Regions from separate parts of the Clavibacter californiensis genome, predicted to be linked through region 1. Evidence: predicted binding sites of a transcription regulator. Region 1 holds the regulator's gene; each other region holds the start of a gene.
The links. Region 1 encodes LexA, which represses DNA repair genes until DNA is damaged. Its sites were predicted from a motif close to TCGAACANNTGTTCGA; they were not measured.

Region 1 (3,274 bases):
GTCCGGCGCACAGGCCCTGTCCGCGAACCCCGACGCCGAGCAGGGATCGGACGGCGACCAGAGCGAGCGCGCCGACCGCCAGGCTCTCCGCCGGGTCCCCGGCCTCTCCACCGAGCTCGAGGACGTCACCGAGGTCGAGTACCGGCAGCTGCGCCTCGAGAACGTCGTGCTCATCGGCGTGTACTCGCAGGGATCCGTCGACGACGCCGAGAACAGCATGCGCGAGCTCGCGGCCCTCGCGGAGACCGCGGGCGCCGTCGTCCTCGACGGCCTGCTCCAACGCCGTCCCACGCCGGATCCCAGCACCTACTTCGGCCGCGGCAAGGCCGAGGAGCTGCGCGCGCTCGTGGCGGCGGTCGGCGCGGACACCGTCATCGCGGACACCGAGCTGGCCCCGAGCCAGCGGCGTGCGCTCGAGGACGTGGTGAAGGTCAAGGTCATCGACCGCACCGCGGTCATCCTCGACATCTTCAGCCAGCACGCCAAGAGCCGCGAGGGCAAGGCGCAGGTCGAGCTCGCGCAGCTGCAGTACCTCCTCCCGCGCCTCCGCGGCTGGGGCGACTCGATGTCGCGCCAGGCAGGTGGCCAGGTCGGCGGCGCGGGCGCGGGCATGGGATCGCGCGGTCCAGGTGAGACCAAGATCGAGCTCGACCGCCGGCGCATCAACACGCGCATGGCGCGTCTCCGCAAGCAGATCGCCGCGATGAAGCCCGCGCGCGACACGAAGCGCGCCAACCGCGACCGGCACTCGGTGCCCTCGGTCGCGATCGTCGGGTACACGAACGCCGGGAAGTCGTCGCTGCTCAACCGCGTCACGAAGGCCGGCGTGCTCGTCGAGAACGCGCTCTTCGCGACCCTGGATGCGACCGTGCGCAAGACCGAGACGGACCAGGGGCAGCTCTACACGCTGGCCGACACCGTCGGCTTCGTGCGCAACCTGCCGCACCAGCTGGTCGAGGCCTTCCGCTCGACGCTCGAGGAGCTCGCCGACTCGGACGTGCTCGTGCACGTAGTCGACGCCTCGCACCCGGATCCCGGCGCCCAGCTCGCGACCGTGCACGAGGTCATCGCGGAGGTGGACGCATCCTCCATCCCCGAGATCGTCGTGTTCAACAAGAGCGACCTCGCCTCCGACGGCGAGCGCGTCGTGCTCCGCGGCCTCGCGCCGCAGGGCGTCTTCGTCTCGGCCCGCACGGGCGAGGGGGTCGAGGAGCTGCGTCGCCGGATCGCGGAGCTGCTGCCGCAGCCGACCATCGAGGTCGACCTCCTGGTGCCGTTCGAGCACGGTGAGGTCGTCTCCATGCTCCACGACGGCGCGAAGGTGCTCGAGACCTCGTACGTCGAGGAGGGCACGCGCGTGCGCGCCCTCGTGACCGCCGAGCAGCAGGCGCAGGTCCAGGCGTACTCGGTGGTGCCCACAGCCTGATCCGCGGCACCGTACGCGGATTCGAGCCTGCATGCAGTAGAGCGGCCGATCCCCTCGGGGACCGGCCGCTCTGCTGCGTGTGCGGGGGGATCAGACGGAGCGCATGACCGCCACGACCTTGCCGACGACCTCGGCGAAGTCGCCGAGGATGGGCTCGAACGCGCTGTTGCGGGGGAGCAGCCAGGTGTGGCCGTCGCGCTGGCGGAACACCTTCACCGTGGCCTCGTCGTCGAGCATGGCCGCGACGATGTCGCCGTTCTCCGCGGTCTTCTGCTGGCGGACGACGACCCAGTCGCCGTCGCAGATGGCCGCGTCGATCATCGAGTCGCCGACGACCCGCAGCATGAAGAGGTCGCCCTTGCCGACCAGCTGGCGGGGGAGGGGGAAGACCTCCTCCACCATCTGCTCGGCGGTGATGGGGATGCCGGCGGCGATGCGGCCGACCATGGGCACCATGGCCGCGTCGCCCACGGGTGTCGACGGCTCGCCGCTCTCCGCGGCGCCGGTGCCGGGCAGGTCGATGAGGACCTCGAGGGCGCGCGGCCGGTTCGGGTCGCGGCGGAGGTAGCCGGAGAGCTCGAGCTGGTTGAGCTGGTGCGTGACGCTGGAGAGCGACGCGAGGCCGACGGCGTCGCCGATCTCGCGCATGCTCGGCGGGTAGCCCTGGCCGGCGATGGTGCGCTGGATGAACTCCAGGATCGAGATCTGCTTGTCGCTGAGGCTCTTGCGGCGCCTCGTCGCGCCGCCTCCCGCCGCTCGCTCGTCCGTCATGCCACGGCCCGCCTCTCGTCGCCGACGCCTCCGCGGCACGTCGACCCGGCGGGCCGACGCCGTCGCGGGGCGATGTCGGTGGTGCCCGATGGAATGGACACCAGGCACTCGAAACTGTATCCAGCCGAGGCACACTGGGCAAACACCTGTTCGAGCGTGTCGCGCCGCTGGGGGCGGGATCGAGGCGATGAGGGCTTGCGGGGGGCCGGTTTCGAATGTATGTTCGGAACACAGCTTCGCACCCGGCTCTCCCGGCCGAGAGCCGGGTGCGAGCTGCCGGACCCGCATCGCATGCCGTACCGCACTGCACCGCCGGGCGCGTCGCATCGACGCCCCACCGTCTCGCACGAGAGGTCACCATGAACACCGCAGCCACCACCCCCGCAGCGTCCATCCCCGCGGCGTCCGCCCCCGTCGGCCCGTCCACCTCGCCCGTCGCGGAGGTCGCCGTCGCGCCCCGCACGCGCCTGCGCATCACGCGTCGCGGGCGCCTCGTCCTCACGGCCCTGGTCGCCGCCCCGCTCGCGCTCGGCGCCGGCCTCGTCGCGCTCAACGGAGGCGCGGCCGTCGCGTCGAAGGACGCGTCGGGCACCACGTTCGAGTACGTCACCGTCTCCAGCGGCCAGTCCCTGTGGGACCTCGCCGAGGAGATCGCGCCGTCGGCCGACCCGCGCGACGTCATCGCGTCGGTCGTCGACCTCAACCGCCTGCCGTCGTCGGACGTCGCGGCGGGCCAGCAGCTCGCCGTCCCCACCGAGTACGCGCACTGATCCTCGGGCGACCCCGCACGGATCGTCGCATGCGCACGGCGGTCCGCCGCCGCGCTCCCGGTGGCGGCCGGGAGCGCGGCGGCTGGAGGGGAACCGATCGGTAGCATGGATCCCATGAGCACCCTCGCGCGCACCGCGCACGTCACGCGGCAGACCAGCGAGTCCACCATCGACCTCCAGCTCGACCTCGACGGCACAGGCGCCTCCGAGATCAGCACGTCGGTGCCGTTCTACGACCACATGCTCACCGCCTTCGCGAAGCACTCCCTCACCGACCTCAAGGTCACCGCCACGGGCGACACGCACA
Region 2 (3,274 bases), 540 kb from region 1:
GGCCCGGCCGGAACAGGGAGATGTCGGCGATGAGGTCCTCGTAGACGTCCGGCTGCATCTTGCTGATGAGCTCGCGCTGCCCGGGCGACTCGATCTGGAACATGCCGAGCGTGTGCGTGGTGCGGATGGCGGCGAAGGTCTCCTCGTCGTCGTGGGGGATCTCGTCGAGCTCGATGCGCCCGTCGCGGTGCACGTAGCGCGCGTCGACCGGGACGCCGCCCGCGACCGCCGAGCGCGCGCCGTGGATGCGGTGGATCTCGTCCAGCGCGTACGCCATGGTGCTCTGCATCCGCACGCCGAGGATGTCGAGCTTCAGGAGCCCCATGTCGTCGATGTCGTCCTTGTCGAACTGGCTCATCGGCAGGCCCATCCCGCTCGGCTGCACGGGGCTCGTGCTGAGCAGGTCGGAGTCGCCGAGGATCACGCCGCACGGGTGCATGGAGATGTGCCGGGGGAGCCGGTCGAGCCGCTCCGTGAGGTCGACCAGCAGGTCGATGCTCGGGTCGTCGCGCACGAGGTCGGCGATGGGCTTGAGCTCGGGCTTCGTCTCGAGCACCGCCCGGAACTCGCGCGCGTTGAAGCGCCAGATGTTCTTGGCGATGAAGTCGATCTGCTGCTCGTCGAGGTCGAGCGCGAGCCCCGCGTCGCGCGCGGCCCCGCGGGCCCGGTAGGTGTTCTGCATCGACAGCAGGGTGACCCGGTTGCTCCCGTACTTCTCGAACACGCGGTGGTAGACCTCGTGCCGGCGTGCGGACTCCACGTCGATGTCGATGTCGGGCAGCGTCGAGCGCACCTTGCCGAGGAAGCGCTCGAACAGCAGGTCGTGCTCGAGCGGGTCGACGTTGGAGATGCGCAGGAGGTAGTTGACGAGGCTGCCCGCGCCGGATCCGCGGGCCTGGTTGCGGACGCCCATGTCGCGCATGAGCGCGCACACGTCGGCGACCGTGAGGAAGTAGGTGGCGAAGCCGAAGCCCGTGATGGTCTGCAGCTCCGTGCGCATCCGGGCGAGCACGCGCTGCCGCATCGCCTCGTCGACGTGCCCGAACCGCTCGGTGACGCCGGCCTCGGCCTTCCGCCAGAGCGCCTCGTCCGGGTCGCCCGTGACGCCGATGACGGACTTCTCCGGCAGCTTCGGCTTCCTCCAGGCGAGGTCGGCGTCCGGATCCAGGCGGCAGCGGTCGGCGAGCTCCTCGGTGGCGCGCAGCAGCGCCTCGCCCGCCCGGCGGTCGAGGGACGACGTGCCCGCGACCTCACGCGCGATCTCCTGCATCTCGGCCGGGGTCTTGAGCCACGCCTGGCCGTTGGGCTGCGGCCGGAACGACCCGAGCGGCCGGAGCGTGCCCGCGGAGTCGAGCACGTCGCCCGTGAGCGCGTCATCGGGCTCGAGGTAGCGGACGGCGTTGGTGAGCACCGCGGGGACGCGGTGGGCCTCGGCGAGCTCGAGCATGCGGGCGGCGTGCCGGAGGCTGGCGGACTCGCCGGGCTCGGTGAAGTGGCAGACCACCTCGACGACCAGCGCGCCGGGCAGCAGCCGGGCCCACTCGGCCAGGTGGCGGGACGCGAGCGCGTGGTCGCCCGCCGCGACGGCGCGCCCCACATCGGAGTCGGGTCCGAGCATGACCGTGCCGACCGGCCCGTCCTCGCCGAGGAGGAACGCGGGCGGTCGGGTGCGCGCGATGCCCGCCTGGGCGCTCCGCGCGGTGCTCCTCGCCGTGCCGCGCCCGTGGCTCGCGCTGATGAGCCGGCTGAGCGCCGCCCAGCCCTGGCCGCGCGTGCCGCCGTGCGCGAGCACCGTGATCCGGCCGGGGTGCTCGCCCGTGAGCCCGAGCTCCGCGCCGACGACGGGGGAGACCCCGGCGGCGAGGGAGCGGCGGATGTGGCGGACGGCGCCGTAGAGCCCGTCGCGGTCGGTGATGGCCGCGGCAGACGCGCCCCGGGACGCGACCTCGTCGACCAGGGCCTCGGGTGCCGTGGTGCCGAAGTGCGCGGAGAAGGCGGACGCGACGTGCAGGTGGGTGAAGCTCACGCGCGCCTCCCTCGATGTCCGCCCGCGTCCTCCCCGGGCGCGATGTTCGAACGGATGTTCGACTCGCCCAGTGTAGGTCGGCTGCCCGGCAGCCGCGACCCGTAGTCTCGGAGGATGACCAGCGAACCCTCCACCCTCGTCATCCTCGGCGCCAGCGGCGACCTCACGGAACGCCTCCTCCTGCCGGGTCTCGGCAGCCTCGTGGCGAGCGATCGGGGGCGGCGGATCCAGCTCATCGGCACCGGCCGGAGCGAGCGGAGCGCTGCGGAGTGGACGAAGACGGTCCGCACCGCGTTCGACTCGGTCGACGCGAAGGGTCGCCGCGCGGCGGGCATCGTCTCGTCGACGAAGTACATCCAGGCCGACCCCACCGACCTCGACGACCTCAAGCGCATCCTCGACGCGTGCGAGGGCGCGCCGGCCCTCTACTTCGCGCTGCCGCCGGCCATCTCCATCGCGGTCTGCGAGAAGCTCGAGCAGCTCGACCTGCCGGAGGGCACCACGTTGGCGCTCGAGAAGCCGTTCGGGTCGAACAGCCGCACGGCCGCGCAGCTCAACCGCCAGCTGCTGAAGCTCGTGCCGGAGGACCGCATCCACCGCACCGACCACTTCCTCGGCCTCTCCACGGTGCTCAACCTCGTGTCGCTGCGCTTCGCCAACCGCTTCTTCGAGTCGGTGTGGAGCGCGAAGGACATCGAGAAGGTCGAGATCCTCTACGACGAGACGCTGGCGCTCGAGGGCCGCGCCGCCTACTACGACAAGTCGGGCGCTCTCGTGGACATGATCCAGAGCCACCTGCTGCAGGTGCTCGCGGTGTTCGCGATGGAGCCGCCCGCGAGCATCGACCCGGACGACCTCCGTTCGAACATCGCCTCGGTCCTCCGGGCCACCGAGGTCTGGGACAACGACCCCATCGCCCACAGCCGCCGGGCGCGCTACACCGGCGCCACGGTGGACGGCACGCGCATCCCCGCGTACGCGAAGGAGGAGGGGGTGGACCCGGCCAACGAGACGGAGACGCTCGCCGAGGTCACCTTCGGCGTCGCGAACGCGCGCTGGGCGGGCGTCCCGTTCCGGCTGCGCTCGGGCAAGGCCCTCAAGGAGGCGTCCAAGCGCATCGTCGTCACCTTCAAGCCCGTGGCGCACCTGCCGCGGGGGCTGCACGGCTCCGCGCGGCCGGACCGGCTCATCATCGACCTCAAGCCCGACGGCATCTCGCTGGAGGTCACGATGGACGGCACGGGCGAG
Region 3 (3,274 bases), 540 kb from region 1:
TGCGCACCATCAAGAGCACGGACACGCTGACCAACCCGGCGAAGCTCTACGGCATCGCGCGGGCCGTGGTCGACAACATGCAGCTGTCCACGTCGCTCGCCGACCTCGACACGCTCGTCTCGGTCGCGCTCACGTTCAAGGACATCCCGCTCGACGACGTCGTGTTCCTGCAGTACCCGGGCACGGTCCTCGCGAACGGGCGCGTCCAGCCGGATGAGGCGGCGGCCGCGCAGCTCGTGAGCCTGCTGGCCTCCGACGCGGACTTCTCGCTCGGTCAGCCGGCCGCGACCGACGAGGCCGGCAGCGTCCCGGCCGAGGGCGCGACCACGCCGCCCACGACCGCGCCGCCGACCGACGCCTCCGCACCGACCACGCCGCCCACCGCGACGGCCGAGGTGCTCGACCCGAGCATCACCGGCCAGACCGCGGCGCAGAGCACCTGCTCCAACGGCCAGGGCTGACCCGCTCGATCGCCAGCCGCCAGCCCCCGGCTACGGCTGGCGCTCGGCGATCCGCGGATCCGGGAAGGCCGTCTCGACCGCGGGCGCGTCGGTGCCGCGGGCGCGCATCCAGACGAAGAATCCCGTGAGCGTGAACGCGCCGTAGAAGACGTACATGAAGGCGGACGCGTAGTAGCCGGCGCTCACCAGCAGCGGCACGCCGACGAGGTCGACGGCGACCCAGACCAGCCAGAACTCGACCCAGCCCTTGGCCATGCCGTAGGTGGCGAGGAGGGAGCCGACGAAGATCCAGGCGTCGGCCCAGACGGGCTCGTAGGAGCCGAGCGCGCGGAAGGCGGGGGTGAGCAGCGCGGTGCCGCCGACGAGCGCGACCACGAGCAGGATCCGCTCGCGACCCGACGCCCACTGCGGCACGACGGGCGCGCCACCGTGCCTGGCCTGCTGCCAGCGGTACCAGCCGTAGACCGACACGGCGATGAACATGACCTGACGGCCGGCCTGGCCGAGCAGGTTGACGGGGTTCGGCGTGCCGAAGACCGCGCCGAGGAAGACGGTGAACAGGAGCACGTTGCCGACGATGCCGACGGGCCACGCCCAGACCTTCCGGCGCATGCCGCCGAGCGCGCTGGCGAGGCCGAAGAGGTTGCCGACGATCTCGCGCCAGAGGATGGTCTGGTCGCCGATGCGGAGCTGCGCGTCGAACAGCCACTCGAGTGCCGCCATGCGGGGTCCCTCCGTGCGCCGCGGTCCGGGTGACCTGCGTGCGGGGCGCCGTGCGCGGCGCCGATGGGGTGAAGGCGCAGGCGCCCCCGGCTATTCCCCGCAGCCCGTGCGGACGGGGACGGGCGGCCTCACGCGAACAGGCGCACGTCGAGCTCCTCGTCCGACGCCGTGACGAGCGACCACCGGCCGCGCGCGTCGACGCTCAGGTCGAACGAGCCGTCGACCCGGCGCGCGCCCGTGGTGAGCGGCACGGCCTCCACGCGCCACATCGACAGCTCCAGCAGGTGGGCGCTCGCACCGCGGGGCGCGCGGCCCGTGCGCTGCCACCAGTCGACCCGCGCGATCCACCGCTCGGGCGAGCTGACGACGCCGTAGACCACGTCCCGCCAGGTGAACCGCAGCGGCGATCCGTCGGCCGAGAGCTCGACCTCCACGTCCTCGTCGATCCGCATGGTGCCGCTCCTCTCGCCCGTCGCGCCGGCCGCGCTCCCGCGTTCGAACGGATGTTCGAACGTCTGATCCGAGTGTAGGAACGCCCGCCGACATCCACGAGGGGAGCGGGCGGATCCACCTCACCCTCGACCGGAGCCTGAGGGTCGGGTCCGGATCGCGCGCATCGGGCATGGATCCACCGTCCGCCGCGTTGGCCCCGGTGTCCCGAGGGCGGCAGACGCCCCCTCGTCATCGACACCCGAGGAGGGTCCACATGACCGACACCACCACCCGTCCTGCCGAGGCATCCGGCACGTTCACCATCGGCGGCGACCTGCCCGTCGTCCGGCTCGGCTACGGCACCATGCAGCTGACCGGCGAGGGCGTCTGGGGCGCCCCCGAGGATCCCGCCGAGGCCGTCCGCGTCATCCGCCGCGCCGCCGAGCTCGGCGTCACGTTCTTCGACACCGCCGACTCCTACGGCCCGTTCGTGGCCGAGGAGCTCCTCAAGGAGGCGCTCCACCCGTACGCCGACGACGTCGTCATCGCGACCAAGGGCGGTCTCACCCGCCCCGGCCCCGGCGACTGGCGGCCCGTCGGCCGCCCCGAGTACCTGCGCCAGCAGGCCGAGCTGAGCCTGCGCCACCTCGGCCTCGAGCGCATCGACCTCTACCAGCTGCACCGCATCGACCCGGCCGTGCCGCTCGCCGACCAGATCGGCGTGCTCAAGGACCTGCAGTCCGAGGGCAAGATCCGCCACATCGGGCTCTCCGAGGTGCAGGTCGACGATGTGAAGGCCGCTCGGGAGATCGCCGAGATCGTCTCCGTGCAGAACCTCTTCAACCTCGCCAAGCGCGACGCCGAGCCGCTGCTCGACTACGCCGAGGCCGAGGGCCTCGCCTTCATCCCGTGGTTCCCGCTCGCGACCGGCGAGCTCGCGAAGGACGGCGGCCCGCTCGACGCCCTCGCGAAGCAGCACGACGCGCGCGCCTCGCAGCTCGCGCTCGCCTGGCTCCTGCGCCGCTCGCCCGTCATGCTGCCGATCCCCGGCACCAAGTCGGTCGGCCACGTCGAGGACAACATCGCCGCGGCGGGCATCGAGCTCACCGACGACGAGTTCCAGGCGCTCACCGACGCCGTCTGATCCACCGCACGACGACGAAGGGCCCCGCGACGGATCGCGGGGCCCTTCGTCGTGCCGGTCGGCGTCCGGGTCAGGTGCCGATCCGGGTGCCCGAGTCGTCGGCGAGGCCGAGGTCGTCGAGCTGCGCGAGCAGGCTCGCCCCGTCCGGCGCGTAGACCCACGGGATCGAGCTGTCGAGGGCGCGCTTCTCCGCCTTCGCCCGTCCGCCCGCGAGCACGGCCTCGCCCGCCGAGAGCTGCCGGATGAGGACGACCTCGACGTTGTCGGGGTGCCGCTCGGCGAACTCGCCGTAGAGCAGCTCGTCGTGCTGGCCGTCGTCGCCCGCGAGGATCCACTTGACGTGCGGGAACTCGGCCGCGAGGCGCTGCAGGTTGTTGCGCTTGTGCTCCATGCCGCTGCGGAACCACCGGTCGACGGTCGGGCCCCAGTCGGTGAGGAGGATCGGTCCCGGCGGGTAGAGGTTCCGCGAGAGGAACCGCGTGAGCGTCGGGGCGACGTTCCACGCCCCCGTGGA

Region 2: the regulator LexA is predicted to act here: its motif matches at 2,073-2,088, upstream of FGD68_RS09980 (DNA polymerase III subunit alpha).
Region 3: the regulator LexA is predicted to act here: its motif matches at 1,680-1,695, upstream of FGD68_RS10005 (DUF6504 family protein).

The regions. Positions count from the first base shown of each region.
Region 1 is NZ_CP040792.1:2,597,042-2,600,315, reverse strand. Features, by position in the region: gene hflX (GTPase HflX) at 1-1,426, shown strand, start outside; gene lexA (transcriptional repressor LexA) at 1,517-2,197, opposite strand; gene FGD68_RS12525 (hypothetical protein) at 2,557-2,967, shown strand; gene hisB (imidazoleglycerol-phosphate dehydratase HisB) at 3,082-3,274, shown strand, end outside.
Region 2 is NZ_CP040792.1:2,055,226-2,058,499, forward strand. Features, by position in the region: gene FGD68_RS09980 (DNA polymerase III subunit alpha) at 1-2,026, opposite strand, end outside; gene FGD68_RS09985 (glucose-6-phosphate dehydrogenase) at 2,141-3,274, shown strand, end outside.
Region 3 is NZ_CP040792.1:2,060,493-2,063,766, forward strand. Features, by position in the region: gene FGD68_RS09995 (LCP family protein) at 1-461, shown strand, start outside; gene pnuC (nicotinamide riboside transporter PnuC) at 492-1,184, opposite strand; gene FGD68_RS10005 (DUF6504 family protein) at 1,313-1,636, opposite strand; gene FGD68_RS10010 (aldo/keto reductase) at 1,891-2,760, shown strand; gene FGD68_RS10015 (App1 family protein) at 2,831-3,274, opposite strand, start outside.